Linked DNA regions of Arthrobacter sp. ERGS1:01. The protein of the gene in region 1 interacts with the protein of each later gene in a pairwise test. Links are inferred from orthologs where the notes say so. Each region holds a gene or a part of one and is shown in the gene's direction. Other genes may lie near its edges.

Region 1 (7,297 bases):
ACGATCGCCGCTATCACCTGCCAGGCCACCACCGGGCCGTGCTGCCACCACTGGTAGGCCGCGATGAGCACCAGGAACACAATCATCATGCGAAGGGCGCTCCACAGCCTCCGCCAGGGCAAGCCCGCAAGGGCATGGGACGCAACCACCATCACCAGGACGAAGGTCGTGACGGCGGCCCCGATTCCCACCGGTATGGCGGGGGAGGCCAGGCACAGCACGGCCACTAAAAGCAGCAGGACTGCTTTTAGCCCCAGCGGCATGCGGTGGACAAAGGAGGTGCCGGGAATGTACCCGGCCACCAAATGGGCGTGCCCGCGCATCAGCCCACCAAGGCCCGGTACCGGTCCACGGCCTCGGCGGCCGGACCGTCAAAGGCGATGCCGGCGTCGTCGACCACCAGGATCCGCTCAAAGGTGGCGGCCAGGGACAGGTCATGGGTGGACATGATGATCTGTTGGGGCAGTTGCTCCAATCGTTCGCGCAGCAAACGCGTGTTGCGCAGGTCCAGCAGCGTGGACGGCTCGTCGAGGACCAGGATGGAAGGCTCCACGGCCAGCACCGCAGCCAACGCCACCAGCTGGCGTTCGCCGCCGGAGAGCTCGTAAACGCTGTTGCCGGATAGGTGCGCCAGCCCATAGGACTCCAGGATGGATTCGGCCTTGGCGCGCCGTTCTTTCTTGCCCAGCTTGAGCCGGCGCAGGGACAACTCCACGTCCTCCACGGGCGTGGGCATGACGAGCTGCGACAACGGGTCGGTGAAGACAAAACCAACCGTGCGACGCACGGCCGAACCCTGGGTGCGGGTGTCGAGGCCGTTGACGCCAACGGTGCCCGTAGACGGAAGCACCAGCCCGTTGAGCAGGCGCAGCAGCGTGGACTTGCCGGAGCCGTTGGCGCCGATGACGGCAATCCGCTGTTCGCGCAGCTCCAGGGAAAGCGGCCGGAGGATGGTTTTCGGAGCAGTGTCCCGGGCATCGGCCGGGGGAATGGAAACCCCGGCCGCCGACAGGACGATTGAACGTGATGCTGGGACGGTCACCGGCGGCGTCGCACCAACACATCGGGGAAAGCACGGTGCAGGCTCAGCGCGATGGCCACGGCAATGACGTTCTTGAGGATGTCACCGGGCAGGTAGATGGCGTCGGCACCGATGGCCGCCGGCAGGCTCATGCCCTTGATGACGAAGCCGATGATCCCGCTCGCGTGGATGACCACCATGCCGGCCAGGGCGGCACCGAACAGCGCTGCGGCGCGGAAACGGCTGCGCACGGCCCAGCTGGCCAACAGGCCCACCACGGCCACGCCAAAGATGAAGCCGATGATGTAGCCGGCCGACGGGCTGGCCAACACGGCCGGACCGGCACGGAAGCCGCTGAAGATGGGCAGGCCAATCAACCCCAGGAGGATGTACAGGCCGACGGCGGCCGTGCCGCGGGCAAATCCCAGAACGAGCCCGCACAGGCTGACCACCAGGGTCTGCAGCGTAATCGCCACACCCAGCGGGCCCACATTGATGCCGGGCACCGCGATGGAGGCGGCAAGGAGTGCGGCGAAAACGGCGATCAGGGACAGGTCAACCGCGGTGAAACGGCGTCGTCCGGCAGTCACGGAAGACTGCAGGGGGGCCGGTGCCGCCGTCGAATCCGTCGCAGGGACAAGCTTTTCCTGCTGCGGGCGTGATGTTCGATTCATTCTCACTACTTTCCGATGCCTGGGGATTTTTGTTGTGCCGGAACCTCGCTAGACTGGACAGGTTGTTCAACGCAAGTCCTGCCAGTATTTAAGGGGCAGACGTTCGTTTCGCGGCACTTACCCACTTACGTGAAAGGTTACTACGTTGATTACGGTCCAAGACCTTGAGTTACGCGCCGGGGCGCGACTGCTCATGGACGAAGTGTCATTTCGGATCGACAAGGGTGACAAGATCGGCCTGGTGGGACGTAACGGTGCCGGCAAGACGACGCTGACCCGCGTCCTGGCAGGGGAGGGCCTGCCTGCCGGCGGCAAGGTCACCCGCAGCGGCGAGATCGGCTACCTGCCCCAGGATCCCCGCACTCCCGACATGGAACAGCTGGCGAAGGACAGGATCCTTGCCGCCCGCGACCTGGACAAGGTCATCACCAAGCTGCGCGCCGCCGAGCACGACATGGCCAGCGAGGACAACAACGTCCGGGACAAGGCCATGCGCCGCTATGACCGGCTCGAGCAGGAATTCCTGGCCGGCGGGGGCTATGCTGCCGAGGCTGAGGCCGCCGCCATCTCCTCCAACCTGGCCCTGCCGGAGCGGATCCTGAACCAGCCGCTGAAGACGCTCTCCGGTGGTCAGCGCCGCCGTGTGGAACTCGCCCGGATTCTTTTCTCCGGCGCCCAGACCATGCTCCTCGATGAGCCCACGAACCACCTTGACGCCGACTCCATCGCCTGGCTGCGGGACTTCCTCAAGAGCCATCAGGGCGGGCTGATCGTGATCAGCCACGACACCGATCTGCTCGAGGCCACGGTGAACAAGGTCTTCCACCTGGACGCCAACCGCGCCACGATCGACCAGTACAACCTGGGCTGGAAGAAGTACCTGGCCCAGCGCGAGACCGACGAACGGGCCCGACGCCGGGAACGCGCCAACGCGGAAAAGAAGGCCGGAGTCCTCATGGAGCAGGCCAACAAGATGCGTGCCAAGGCCACCAAGGCCGTCGCCGCCCAGAACATGGCCAAGCGTGCCGAACGCCTGCTGGCCGGCCTGGAGGACGTCCGGGCCCAGGACAAGGTTGCCGCGCTGCGCTTCCCGGACCCCTCACCGTGCGGGAAGACCCCGCTCATGGCCGAGGGCCTGAGCAAGTCCTACGGCTCGCTGGAAATCTTCACCGACGTCAGCCTGGCGATCGACCGCGGCTCCAAGGTGGTCATCCTGGGCCTCAACGGTGCCGGCAAGACCACGCTCCTGCGCATGCTGGCCGGCGTGGCCAAGCCGGACACCGGGGAGATCATCCACGGGCACGGGCTCAAGGTGGGCTACTACGCCCAGGAGCACGACACCCTCGACGTCACCCGCACCGTGCTGGAAAACATGCGCTCGGCCGCCGGTGACATGAACGACGCCGAAGTGCGCGGGATCCTCGGATCCTTCCTGTTCTCCGGCGACGACGTCAACAAGCCGGCCGGGGTTCTCTCCGGTGGTGAGAAGACCCGCCTGGCGCTGGCCACGATCGTGGCGTCCTCGGCCAACGTGCTGCTCCTCGATGAGCCCACGAACAACCTTGACCCCGCCAGCCGCGCGGAGATCCTCGGCGCCCTGAAGAACTACAGCGGAGCCGTGGTCCTGGTCAGCCACGATGAAGGCGCCGTGGAGGCACTCGATCCCGAGCGCGTGGTCCTGCTGCCCGACGGCGACGAGGACCTCTGGAACCCGGATTACCTGGACCTGATCACCCTGGCTTAGTCCCCACGCCCGGCAGCGACGGCGGTCAGCGGACCGCCGTCGGCACCGCGCCGGTGACCCACAACAGTTCCTCATACGTGAGGGACAACATGGCCTGATGGCTTCCCGCGCCCGCCCACAGGAGCGGGAAGCGGGCCAGGTCCGTGTCCAAAAATGCCCGGATGGGTGCCCGGTGCCCCAAGGGGGCGACACCACCCACCGGCTGCCCGGCGTGCTCCAGCACGAACTCGGGGGTGGCCCGGCCAATCTTGGGCAAACCGTGCTCCCTGGCCACCAGCTTCGCGTTGACCTTCGCGGCCCCGCTGGCCAGGATCAACAACGGTTCGCCGCCGCATTCAAAAATCAGGCTGTTGGCGATTGCGCCCACCTCACAACCCAGGGCTGCTGCAGCTGTGGCCGCCGTCGCGACGGTTTCCTCCACGACGATGACCGTGTCGGGGAGCCCCGCGGCCAGCAGCGCCCGGCGCACGTTCTCGACGACGGGATTGGCGGTTTCCGGGGTTGCTTCAGCACTCATGGTCCCAGTCTATGGGCAATGTCACAGCCTCCACACAACCGCGCTTACGTCGCATAACGGCGGTTTCCCGGCTTATGGGCGGTTCCTGACCCGCCGATAAGCCCGGAAAGCGCCGATATGCGTCAAATACGCTTAGAAGCCCTGAGAATCCAGCAGCGCGTCTTCCTCTTCCTCGGCCGAGGCGCGGGCCCCGGGCTTCTTGACCTTCTTCAGCCGACGGGGGTGGAATGCGGAACCGCGGCCATAGATTTCCTCGACCGGGATGCCGGTCTCGGCAGCCTCAAGTTCGTCGAATTCGTCATTGCGTCGCTGCATCCGGGCGGCGTAGCCGAAGCCCACAAAAGCCAGTACGCCGAAGCAGATCCACTGCATGGCGTAGCTGAGGTGCGAGCCCTCGTCGATGGACGGGGCGGGGAAGCCAATGGGGTTGACCGCCGCGGCGGGGGATTCGGTGGCGAGCTGGGCATACGCGCCGGTCTTGATGGGGTAGCTCAGCTGAGTCGCGTAGTCGCCGAGCTCAATGGAGGCCAACTGGCCCGCCGGGGCGCCACGGTTGAGTTTGGCCTCGGCCGGCCGCAGCCTGGCCACCACCGTGACCTCTCCGGACGCCGGTTGCGGGACGGAGTCCGGGTGCCCGGGGTCCTTGTCGCCAATGGGCAGCCAGCCGCGGTCGATGATGACGGTGTCGCCATTATCCAGGGTCAGGGGCACCAGCACCTCGTAACCGGGCTGGCCGTTGAGCGGGCGGTTCCGGACAACCCGTTGGTCGGCCGTCTTGTAAACGCCCTTCATGGTGACCTGGGTCCACTCCTTAGTGGAGTCAAAGTGCGCGAAGTCGTTCGCCATGGTGCTGTACGGAACGGGCGCGGAGGAGTAGTTGGCGGTGATCTTGGCGATGTCCGCCACGACCTCATTGCGCCGGTTCATCTGCCAGTTGCCCAGGGCCACGCAGGCGATGGCAAAGATCAGCGCCATCACAAAATAGCCGGCCCACTTGCTGGAAAACAGGAACTTGTACGTCTTCATGTATTAGGCGGGTTCCTCATTGGTCATCGGCACGGTTTCCTTCCAGAGGGACCGGCTTTGCAAATAATCTTCCAGCCACGCGACATGGTCATCGCAGGCCAGCCATATCTTACGCCGCTCAGGTGTGTGGATACGCGGGTTGTTCCAGAGCAGCTGCGTGGTGGCGGCGGCGCGGCAGCCCTTGCGGGAGCAGATGGTGGGTGCGGGCTCCGAACCCATCATGTCCAAAAGGTTCATGCCGTGGCCTCCGTCGTTCCGCTGCGGCCAGGGTTCCGGCGTTCATTCTCATGGGCTTCATGTCCGGCGGGCCCGGTTCCGCCCGGGCCGGATTCGGAGCCCGGGGTGGGGGCGCCGTCGTCGTCCATGGCGGCGGGTGAGGCATCGTCGTCGTCGACCAGCTCGCCCTGTAGCAGGACCTGTCCGTCGTCGTCCGGATCCACGGGGGCGGAGGCCAGCTCAAACGGGGGAGCCTCATCCAGCAGCGAGGCCTGCTCCACGTGCACGGTGTCGGCCCCGGCGTTGGCGATGACCACGGCAACCCAGGGCAACAGCACGGCGCCCACGACGGGGATCAGCTTGAACCAGCCGTCAAAGACGAAAATGAGCACGATGCAGACCATGCGGATACCCATGGCCGTGGCGTACTTCACGAGCCGTCCGTGCATCTCCTGGCTGTGCGCCTCGGCGGCGTTGGTGATGGTCTGGACCTCGGGTACGGCGGCAGCGCGGCGGTAGCGTTTCCGCGGCCCGGTACCGGACGCGGGCATTGCTGATTGGTCTTTCATCACACTCCAAGGGACGCCTTCATTCTCTCACTGCCGGTGTGCACAACCAAAAAGCCCAAGTGCGTGCCAATGCGGCTTTCCCGTAGGATGCAATGCGAGCAACGAATCTTGGAGGAATACATGAATGCACCCGCCAACGCACCCGGACAGGGCCGCAGCGTCCTTGTTACCGGTGGTAACCGCGGCATCGGCCTGGCCATTGCGCAGGCCTTCCTGGCCAACGGCGACAAGGTGGCCGTCACGTTCCGGAGCCCGTCCGAACTGCCCGAGGGCATCCTTGGCGTGCAGGCCGATGTGACCGACGCCGCATCGATCGACGCCGCGTTCACCGAGGTCGAGGCGGCCCACGGCCCCGTGGAAGTGCTCGTGGCCAACGCCGGCATCACCAAGGACACCCTGCTGCTGCGCATGAGCGAGGACGATTTCACCTCGGTCATCGACACGAACCTGACCGGCGCGTTCCGCGTCATCAAGCGCGCCTCCAAGGGCATGATCCGCCTGCGCAAGGGCCGTGTGGTGCTGATTTCCTCCGTGGTGGGCCTCTACGGCTCGCCGGGGCAGATCAACTACGCAGCGTCAAAGGCCGGTCTGGTGGGCATTGCCCGGTCACTGACCCGCGAGCTCGGCTCCCGCGGCATCACCGCCAACGTGGTGGCCCCCGGCTTCATCAGCACCGACATGACCGCGGCCCTCCCCGAGGACACGCAAAAGCAGTACCTCTCCACGATTCCGGCCGGCCGTTTTGCCTCCGCCGAGGAAGTGGCCAACGTGGTCCGCTGGGTCTCCAGCGACGAGGCCGCCTACATCTCCGGCGCGGTCATCCCGGTCGACGGCGGACTCGGCATGGGCCACTAGGCCCACCTTTTACTTGTTCATAGAGAAACGAAGGATTGTTTATGGGAAAGCTTGACGGAAAGACAGCTATCGTCACCGGTTCATCGCGCGGCGTTGGCGCCGACGTGGCCAAGAACCTGGCCGCGGAAGGTGCGGCCGTGGTGGTCAACTACCGCCAGAAGGCACCGCGCGCCAACAAGGTCGTGGCACAGATCGTGGAGGCCGGCGGCCGCGCCGTCGCCGTGGGCGCCGACCTGACCGAGCGCGAGGGCGTGCACGCCCTGGTCAGCGCCGCCATGGAGAACTTTGGCTCGCTCGACCTGCTGGTGCTCAACGCCTCCGGCGGCATGGAAGGCGGCATGGCCGAGGACTACGCCCTCAAGCTGAACCGCGACGCCCAGGTCAACCTGCTCAACGCGGCCCTGCCCGTCATGAAGCCCGGTTCCCGTGTGGTGTTCGTCACGAGCCACCAGGCGCACTTCATCGAAACCACGCCCACCATGCCCGAGTACGAGCCCGTGGCCCGGAGCAAGCGTGCCGGCGAGGACGCGCTGCGCGCCCTCATCCCCAACCTTGCCGCCGAGAACGTCTCCCTCGTGGTGGTTTCCGCCGACATGATCGAGGGCACCGTCACGGCCACGCTGCTGGACCGTGCCAACCCGGGCGCCATCGAGGCCCGCCGCGCCGAGGCCGGAC
Region 2 (8,721 bases), 980 kb from region 1 along the record:
GCGTCCATCACAATGGCAGTTTCGGCTGGCCCTGCGCCTTCTGCCAGAATCCCTCCTAGGACGTGCCTCCATGACTTTGCCTCTCGACGTTTCGCCGGACCGTCCCGCCACCATCCATGACGTTGCAGCCCTCTCCGGTGTTGCCGCGTCCACCGTCTCCCGTGCCCTGTCCACCCCGGGCCGCGTCAACTTCCGCACCCGGGCCCGGATCGAAGCGGCCGCGGCGCAGCTGCACTATGTACCCAACGCGCAGGCGAAGGCCCTCAGCCTTGGCCAAACCCGCGCCGTTGCCGTCCTGGTCGCGGACATCACCAACCCGTTCTACTTCGACATCATCCGCGGCACCCAGCTGCAGCTCAAGGCCGCCGGCTACCGGCAGTTGCTGGTGGATACAGAGGAATCCACCGAGGTGGAGGTCAACACGGCCGAGCAACTGCGGCAAACAGCGGACGGCCTCATTTTGACGGCATCACGGCTGAGCAACGAGGCGCTGATGGAAATGGCCGCCAAGATGCCGATCGTGACCATCAACCGCGACGTTCCGGGAGTCCCCTCGGTCATGCTCGACACGCCCACCGCCACCAACCAGGCACTGGACCACCTGATCTCGCTGGGCCATACGCATATTGCGTACCTGGCCGGCCCCGAAACCTCCAGTTCCAGCCGTCGCCGGTGGGAGGCGTTGTCGGCGGCCGCCGAGGAACGCCAGGTCAAGGTGGTGCGGTTGGGTCCCTTCGCCCCGCGCACGCACTCGGGCGCCGCGGCGGCGGACGCCCTGGTGCATTCGGGGGCCACCGCCGGCATCGCCTTCAATGACCTGATTGCAATCGGCATGTTGCAACGGCTGCGCGAACGGAAAGTCCGCGTACCCGAGGACATGAGCATCGTGGGTTGCGACGACATCTTTGGAGCCGACTTCTGCAGCCCGCCGCTGACCACGGTGACGGCTCCGGTGGAACGGGCCGGCCGGGATGCGGTGACCATGCTGTTGAGCCAGCTCAATCCCGGCTACGGCACGACGCCGCGCACCCACGCCGTGCTGCCGACCCACCTGACCATCAGGGGCTCCACCGGGCCGGCACCCGTGCACTAGCTCCGCACAACGGTTACCAGCTCTGCGGCAGCGGCCGGCCCTCCTCGTAGCCGGCAGCCGACTGCACGCCGACGATCGCGTTGGAGCGGAACGCCTCCAGCGATGACGCCCCCGCATAGGTGAACGAGCTGCGCAGCCCCGCGGTGATCATGTCCAGCAGGTCCTCGACGCCGGGGCGGGCCGGGTCAAGGTACATCTTGGAGGTGGAGATGCCCTCCTCGAACAATCCCTTGCGGGCCCGCTCAAAGGCCTGGTCTCCCGAGGTCCGGTTTTGCACGGCCCGGGCGGAGGCCATGCCGAAGCTCTCCTTGTAGCGTCGCCCGTCGGCGTCGACCTGCAGGTCCCCGGGGCTCTCGAAGGTGCCGGCAAACCAGGAGCCGATCATGACCTGGCTGGCACCGGCGGCCAGGGCGAGGGCGACGTCGCGCGGGTAGCGCACTCCCCCGTCGGCCCACACGTGCGCGCCCAGCTCCGCGGCCGCCGTCGAACATTCCAGCACGGCGGAGAACTGGGGCCGTCCCACGGCCGTCATCATGCGGGTGGTGCACATGGCGCCCGGTCCCACACCCACCTTGAGGATGTCCGCGCCGGCCTCCACCAGGTCGCGGACGCCGGCCGCGCTGACCACGTTGCCCGCAGCGACGGGAACGGCCGGGTTCAGGCCGCGGACGGCCCGCAGTGCGTCAAGCATCTTGTTTTGGTGCCCGTGGGCCGTGTCCACCACGAGCGCGTCGACGCCATACTCCAGGAGGGCCGCGGCCTTGGCCGAGACGTCGCCGTTGATGCCCACGGCGACCCCAATCCGCAGGCGGCCCGTGGCATCCACGGCAGGCTGGTAGATGGTGGATCGCAGCGCACCGGTGCGGGTCAGCGCGCCAAGCACGTGCCCGTCCCGCACCACGGGGGCAAAGTCGGTGCCGGCCGAGTCCAGTATGGCAAAGGCTCCGCGCAGGGCCAGGTCCGTTTCGGCCTTGGCCTCGGCGGCGGTCATGGTGCCGGCATCCGCCCGGGCGCGGATGGCGTCAAACGGGGTCGCGTCAATCGTCAGCGCCTTGCTGCGCATCACGGACGCCAGGGAGGAGAACCTATCGACGCCTTCACAGTCGGCACCGCGCACCAGGCCGACAAATACGCCGTCCTCGACCACCACCACTGCGTTGTGGGCCCGCTTGGTCATCAGGTGGACGGCGTCGACAACGATGTCGGCCGGGGACATGGTCAACGGGGTCTCAAACAAGGTGTCCCGCATCTTCACCCATTCGGTGACGGCGCCAAGCACCTTCAACGGAATGTCCTGGGGCAGGATCGCAAGGCCGCCGCGCCGGGCCACCGTTTCGGCCATCCGCTTGCCCGAGACCGCCGTCATGTTGGCCACGACCAGCGGGATGGTGGTTCCGGTGCCGTCACCGCTGGAGAGGTCGACGTCGAGCCGGGAGGTGATGGTGGAGCGGGAGGGGACCAGGAACACGTCCGAATAGGTGAGGTCCGTGGCGGGCGGGGTAAGAAAACGCATGTGCACTCCAACTAGTGGGTCGATGGTTGCCGCAGCGGCCAGTCGGGCCAAGGTGGCGGCACTTCCCGAGTCTAGCCAAGACGCGCGCCCAAGGCGGTTCGGTGACGGGGAAATGCGGAATTTTGATCCCGCCGCGGACGCGCCGAAGCCCAGATTGGCATGCAGCCTGCGAAGCTCACTAGACTTACAGGCGGTAAGGGTTTGAAGGATCCTTTGCCATCGATCGAATAGGTCCTGCGGCTTTGGGGCTGAAGGCATCCCTCTGCGGGTGTTTTTGCGCCGCACGGCCTATGCATAGCGGGCAACAAGAACTCATGGAAGAGGCGTATTACACGTGCCAGAGCAATCCATCCACCGTCTACCCGAGGAATTTGGCGGAAACGAGTGGCTCGTCGATGAACTGTACGAGCGCTACCAGGCCGACAAGAACTCCGTGGATACAAAGTGGTGGCCACTTTTTGCATCCTTCGACGCCGACGAGGCCGCCGGCAACGGACGCCACACTGCAGCCAATTCCGCCCCTGTCACGGCCCCGATCCCGGTAGTTCCGGCCCCCGCTGCGGCAACGCCCGCCCCGGTGGCACCGACGACGCCGGCCGCCACCGCCCCGGCAGCTGCCGCGGCACCGGCTGCTGCGGCGCCCGCTGCTCCGGCAACAGCCCCCAAGGCACCCGCGGCACCCCGTCCGCCGGCCCCCGCCAAGGATGCCGCCCGCACGGGCACCACCCCCATCCCGGCCCAGCTCCCCAAGACCGCCAAGGACAACTCCGTCCCCGACAAGGCCGTCGAAACCGTGCTCAAGGGACCGGCCAAGGCCATTGCCGCGAACATGATCTCCAGCCTGGAGGTGCCCACCGCCACAAGCGTGCGCGCCATCCCGGCGAAGCTGCTGATTGACAACCGCCTTGTCATCAACTCCAACCTGGCCCGCGCCCGTGGCGGCAAGGTCTCCTTCACGCACTTGATCGGTTACGCCGTCATCAAGGCACTGGCCGCCTTCCCCTCCATGAACGTCTCCTACGACGTCATCGACGGCAAGCCCGTGGCCGTCCAGCCGCCCCACGTAAACTTCGGCATCGCGATCGACATGCCCAAGCCGGACGGCACCCGCCTGCTCATGGTGCCGAACATCAAGAAGGCGGAGACCCTGAACTTCGCCGAGTTCTGGCACACCTACGAGGACCTGATCAAGCGTGCCCGCAACGGCAAGCTCACGGCCGACGACCACGCCGGCACCACGGTTTCGCTGACCAACCCCGGCGGCATCGGCACCGTCCACTCCGTGCCGCGGCTGTCCAAGGGCCAGGCCGCGATCATCGGCGTCGGCGCACTGGACTACCCGGCCGAGTACCAGGGTGCCAGCCCCAAGATCATCGCCCAGAACGCGGTCTCGAAGATCCTAACGCTGACCTCCACCTACGACCACCGCGTCATCCAGGGTGCCGGATCCGGCGAATTCCTGAAGAAGATCCACCAGCTCCTGCTCGGGGCCGAGAACTTCTACGACGAAATCTTCGAGTCGCTGCGCATCCCGTACGAGCCCGTGCGCTGGAGCCTTGACCTGCAGGTGGACCCGGCCGACGAGATCAACAAGGTTGCCCGGATCCAGCAGCTGATCCACTCCTACCGCGTGCGCGGCCACCTGATGGCCGACACCGACCCGCTGGAATACGTCCAGCGCCGCCACCCCGACCTTGACGTGCTCACCTACGGGCTGACCCTGTGGGACCTGGACCGCGAATGGCCCACCGGCGGATTCGGCGGCGCACAGAAGCTGCTCCTGCGCGACATCCTCGGCGTGCTGCGTGACGCGTACTGCCGCACCACGGGCGTGGAATACATGCACATCCAGGAGCCCGAGCAGCGCCAGTGGTTCCAGGACGAGCTTGAGCACCCGTACTCCAAGCCCAGCCGCGAAGAGCAGCTGCGCATTGTCTCGAAGCTGAACTCGGCCGAGGCCTTTGAGACGTTCCTGCAGACGAAGTTCGTCGGCCAGAAGCGCTTCTCCCTGGAAGGCGGCGAGTCCCTGATTCCGCTGCTTGACTCCATCATCTCCGACGCCGCCGACGACGGCCTGGACGAGGTTGCGATCGGCATGGCCCACCGTGGCCGGCTGAACGTGCTCACCAACATTGCCGGCAAGACCTACGCTCAGGTGTTCCGCGAATTTGAGGGCACCCAGGACGTTCGCAGCATCCAGGGCTCCGGCGACGTCAAGTACCACCTCGGCACGGAGGGTACGTTCACCTCCGACGCCGGCAACGAGACCAAGGTCTACCTGGCCGCGAACCCGTCGCACCTGGAAGCCGTCGACGCCGTGCTTGAGGGCATCGTCCGCGCCAAGCAGGACCGCCTGGACCAGGGCGAGAACTTCCCCGTGCTGCCCATCATGGTGCACGGCGACGCGGCCTTTGCCGGCCAGGGCGTTGTGTCCGAGACCCTGAACCTGTCCCAGCTGCGCGGCTACCGCGTGGGCGGAACCATCCACGTGGTGGTCAACAACCAGGTGGGCTTCACGACGTCGCCGTCGTCCTCGCGTTCCTCCGTGTACTCCACGGACATCGCCAAGATGATCCAGGCGCCCGTGTTCCACGTCAACGGCGACGACCCCGAAGCCGTGGTGCGCGTGGCCCAGCTGGCGTACCAGTTCCAGCAGCGCTTCCGCAAGGACGTTGTCATCGACATGGTCTGCTACCGCCGTCGCGGCCACAACGAGGGTGACGACCCCTCCATGACGCAGCCGCTGATGTACAACCTGATCGAGGCCAAGCGCTCCGTCCGCCGCCTGTACACCGAGGCCCTGATCGGCCGCGGCGACATCACGGAAGAGGAAGCCACCCAGCTGCTCCGTGACTACCAGGAACGCCTGGAGCGCGTCTTTGCCGAAACACACGCGGCCCAGACGTCCCCGATCCCGGTCATCACCAAGGACGCCGCTGCCGTCTCCGACCTGGAGCGGCCCATCGCCCAGCAGGCGGACTCCGGGGTCAACGACCCCAAGGTCACCGCCATCTCGGCCCAGGTGCTCGGACGCATCGGCGCCGCCCACACGGCCATTCCGGAGGGCTTCACGGTCCACCCGAAGCTCAAGGCCCTGCTGGAAAAGCGCGAGACCATGTCCCGCGAAGGCGGCATCGACTGGGGCTTTGGCGAACTCGCCGCCTTTGGTTCGCTGCTCCTTGAAGGCGTCCCCGTCCGCCTCGCCGGCCAGGACTCGCGCCGCGGCACGTTCGTGCAGCGCCACGCCGTGTTCCACGACCGTGCCAACGGCCGTGTCTGGACCCCCATTGGCGGCCTCAGCGAGGACCAGGCCAAGCTGTGGATCTACGACTCCCTGCTGAGCGAATACGCGGCCATGGGCTTCGAATACGGCTACTCGGTGGAACGCCCGGATGCGCTGGTGCTGTGGGAGGCCCAGTTCGGCGACTTCGCCAACGGCGCCCAGACCATCATGGACGAGTTCATCTCCTCAGCCGAGCAGAAGTGGGGCCAGCGGTCCTCGCTGGTGCTCATGCTGCCGCACGGCTACGAGGGCCAGGGCCCGGACCACTCCTCGGCCCGCATTGAGCGCTACCTGCAGATGTGCGCGGAGGACAACATGATCGTTGCCAACCCGACCACGCCGGCGTCGCACTTCCACCTGCTGCGCCGCCAGGCCTACAGCAAGCCGCGCAAGCCGTTGATCATCTTCACGCCCAAGCAGCTGCTGCGCCTGAAGGCCGCCGCGTCCAGCGTGGAGGACTTCACCACGGGCGGCTTCCGTCCCGTGATCGGCGACCATGCCAAGGTTGACGCCAACGCCGTGGACCGCGTGGTGCTGGTCTCCGGACGCCTATACTACGACCTCCTCGCCGCCCGCGAGAAGGCCAACGACACCAAGGCCGTGATCATCCGCGTCGAGCAGCTCTACCCGCTGCCGTTGGCGGAGATCAAGGCCGAACTGGCGAAGTACCCGAACGCCGAGGTTGTCTGGGCCCAGGATGAGCCCGCCAACCAGGGCCCGTGGCCGTTCATGGGCCTGAATCTGGCCCCGGAGCTGGACAAGAAGCTGACGCGGGTTTCCCGTCCGGCCTCCGCATCCACCGCAACGGGTTCGGCGAAGAACCACGCCGTGGAGCAGACGCTGCTCGTCAAGCAAGCATTCGAACGCAACTAAAGCGGTGACGATGCCCGGTCTGCTCGACAGGCCGGGCATCTTTCATTTGATGGACCAGGAAAGGGATGCCGTGGAAAAGCGGGAACTGCGAATTGTGGCAGTGGGAGACGAGCTGGTAGCCGGAGTGGGCGATCCCCGAGCACTGGGCTGGCTTGGCCGGGTTCTTGCCAGGACGCCGCAGGAGAGCGTAAGCGTTGAACCTTACATTCTGGCCAGCCCGCGGGAAGGCACCGAGGCGCTGGCGGGCCGCTGGCTGCTGGAGGCGGGGAAGCGTTTCGACGACTTCCACGAAAACCGGCTCGTCATCGGCCTCTCCGGTCGCGACATCGAGTACGGCCTGTCCACGGCGCGCAGCCGGCTGAACCTGGCGAACATCCTCGACGGCGCCACCCAGCTGAACATCCCGGTGTTCGTGGTGGGCCCGCCGCCGTCGCTGGACCCTGCCCTGAACAGAAAACTGGCGGAGCTGAACACGGCGTTTGCCGACGTCACCACGCGGCGCAAGCACCACTACGTGGACACGTTCTCCCCCCTGCAAAACCACGAACAGTGGCGAAACGACGTCGCCGTGAACGGCGGCGCCCCCGGGCAGGCCGGCTACGGCCTCATGGCCTGGCTGGTGCTGCACCGCGGCTGGCACCAATGGCTGGACCTCCCCGAGGCCGGCTAGGCCCCACCCAGCCGACCCGCAGCAGGGATCGAGAATCCACGTGGTTTTCGATCTTTGCTGCGGGTCAGCTTTTTAAGTTTCGCGATATATCTTGAAATCCCCCAGAACGCGTTATATCGTGTTCCTACAACGCGATATAACGTGAACGGGGTGTTGCAATGAATGAACGGACATGGTCGGTCGACGAACCCCTGACCATTGAATTTGACGGCTTGTCGGAGGTGCGCCTGGCCCTGGTCAAGGGGCGCTTCGACATTGTCGTGACGGAAAGCCCGGTGGCCACGCTTGAGATCAGCGAGGTGGAGGGCCAGCCGCTGGATGTCACCTTTGCCGACGGCGTGCTGAAGGTGGAGCACTTCAACGCCGCCAACTGGCTGACCCGCCTGATCAACTTCCAATCCACCGCGCGGGCCGTCATGAGCATCGCCGTGCCGCCGGGGACCACTGTCAACGCCGCCACGGTGAACGGCGACGGCATGGTCAGCGGGAGCCACAAGACCACGCTGCGCACCGTGAGCGGGTCATTGATGTCCGACGCCACGCACGGGATGCTGAGCCTGGACACCGTCAGCGGGGAGATCATTGCCCGCAACCACACCGGCCACCTGGCGGCCAAGAGCGTTTCGGGCGAAGTAACGGCGTCGGGATGGCTGGATTCAATCCGCGCCAGCACCGTCTCGGCCAACGCCACCTTCGATGTGTTCGGCACGCCTTCCAGCCTGGTTGCCAAGTCCGTCTCCGGCGACATCACCGTGCGGCTGCCACAGACCGTGGGCGTGGCCGTCACGGCGTCCAGCGCCTCGGGAGTCGTGGTGGTGGGCGAAGACCGCTTCAGCAACCCCGGCCAGACCACGCACACCTCGGCCGGCGCCAAGGCGCCGCGCCTGGAAGTGCGCACCTCCACGATCTCCGGAAACCTTTCGGTCCTCTTTGCCGAACCGGCCGACGACGGAATGGCGGCCGGTTCCGCCGAGAACGGGCCTGCCGACGTCGGGCCCGGCGACGGCGAGCCCGGCGACGGCGGCTTCAACGAATCCGGGGAGGGAAGCTGATGGCCGCCGTCTTTGCCCACGGCGCCCTGCGCCTGTACCTCCTGGCACTGCTGGAGGAGGGCCCCAAGCATGGTTACGAGGTCATCAAGGCACTCAGCGACCGCTTTGGCGGCACCTACTCCCCCAGTGCCGGCACCGTGTATCCGCGGCTGGCCAAGCTGCAGGAGGAGGGCCTGGTGGAGACGGCCCTTGACGGCCGCCGCACCATCTACACCCTGACCGATGCGGGCCGGGCCG

The links.
Region 2: the proteins of AL755_RS11550 (region 1) and AL755_RS16090 interact in binary tests that used the Escherichia coli proteins (3 or more experiments, as listed by UniProt). The link is inferred for Arthrobacter sp. ERGS1:01 from one-to-one orthologs.

The regions. Positions count from the first base shown.
Region 1 is NZ_CP012479.1:1,701,851-1,709,147, forward strand. Bases 1,230-4,139 are described here. They hold AL755_RS11550 (ABC-F family ATP-binding cassette domain-containing protein), read left to right. Parts: upstream 1,230-1,840; coding sequence 1,841-3,439; downstream 3,440-4,139. Other genes in these bases: AL755_RS11545 (biotin transporter BioY), read right to left, coding at 1,230-1,695; AL755_RS11555 (YbaK/EbsC family protein), read right to left, coding at 3,465-3,956; AL755_RS11560 (SURF1 family cytochrome oxidase biogenesis protein), read right to left, coding at 4,089-4,139. In the rest of the region: AL755_RS11535 (energy-coupling factor transporter transmembrane component T family protein), read right to left, coding at 1-323; AL755_RS11540 (energy-coupling factor ABC transporter ATP-binding protein), read right to left, coding at 323-1,042; more of AL755_RS11545, read right to left, coding at 1,039-1,229; more of AL755_RS11560, read right to left, coding at 4,140-4,982; AL755_RS11565 (hypothetical protein), read right to left, coding at 4,986-5,219; AL755_RS11570 (DUF3099 domain-containing protein), read right to left, coding at 5,216-5,767; AL755_RS11575 (beta-ketoacyl-ACP reductase), read left to right, coding at 5,888-6,622; AL755_RS11580 (SDR family oxidoreductase), read left to right, coding at 6,664-7,297. UniProt on the Escherichia coli protein: Genetic data indicate it may be involved in ribosome assembly or function.
Region 2 is NZ_CP012479.1:2,676,701-2,685,421, forward strand. Bases 2,629-6,962 are described here. They hold AL755_RS16090 (multifunctional oxoglutarate decarboxylase/oxoglutarate dehydrogenase thiamine pyrophosphate-binding subunit/dihydrolipoyllysine-residue succinyltransferase subunit), read left to right. Parts: upstream 2,629-2,940; coding sequence 2,941-6,762; downstream 6,763-6,962. Other genes in these bases: AL755_RS16095 (GDSL-type esterase/lipase family protein), read left to right, coding at 6,773-6,962. Outside these bases: AL755_RS16080 (LacI family DNA-binding transcriptional regulator), read left to right, coding at 71-1,093; AL755_RS16085 (GuaB1 family IMP dehydrogenase-related protein), read right to left, coding at 1,107-2,606; more of AL755_RS16095, read left to right, coding at 6,963-7,432; AL755_RS16100 (DUF4097 family beta strand repeat-containing protein), read left to right, coding at 7,591-8,484; AL755_RS16105 (PadR family transcriptional regulator), read left to right, coding at 8,484-8,721. UniProt on the Escherichia coli protein: E1 component of the 2-oxoglutarate dehydrogenase (OGDH) complex which catalyzes the decarboxylation of 2-oxoglutarate, the first step in the conversion of 2-oxoglutarate to succinyl-CoA and CO(2).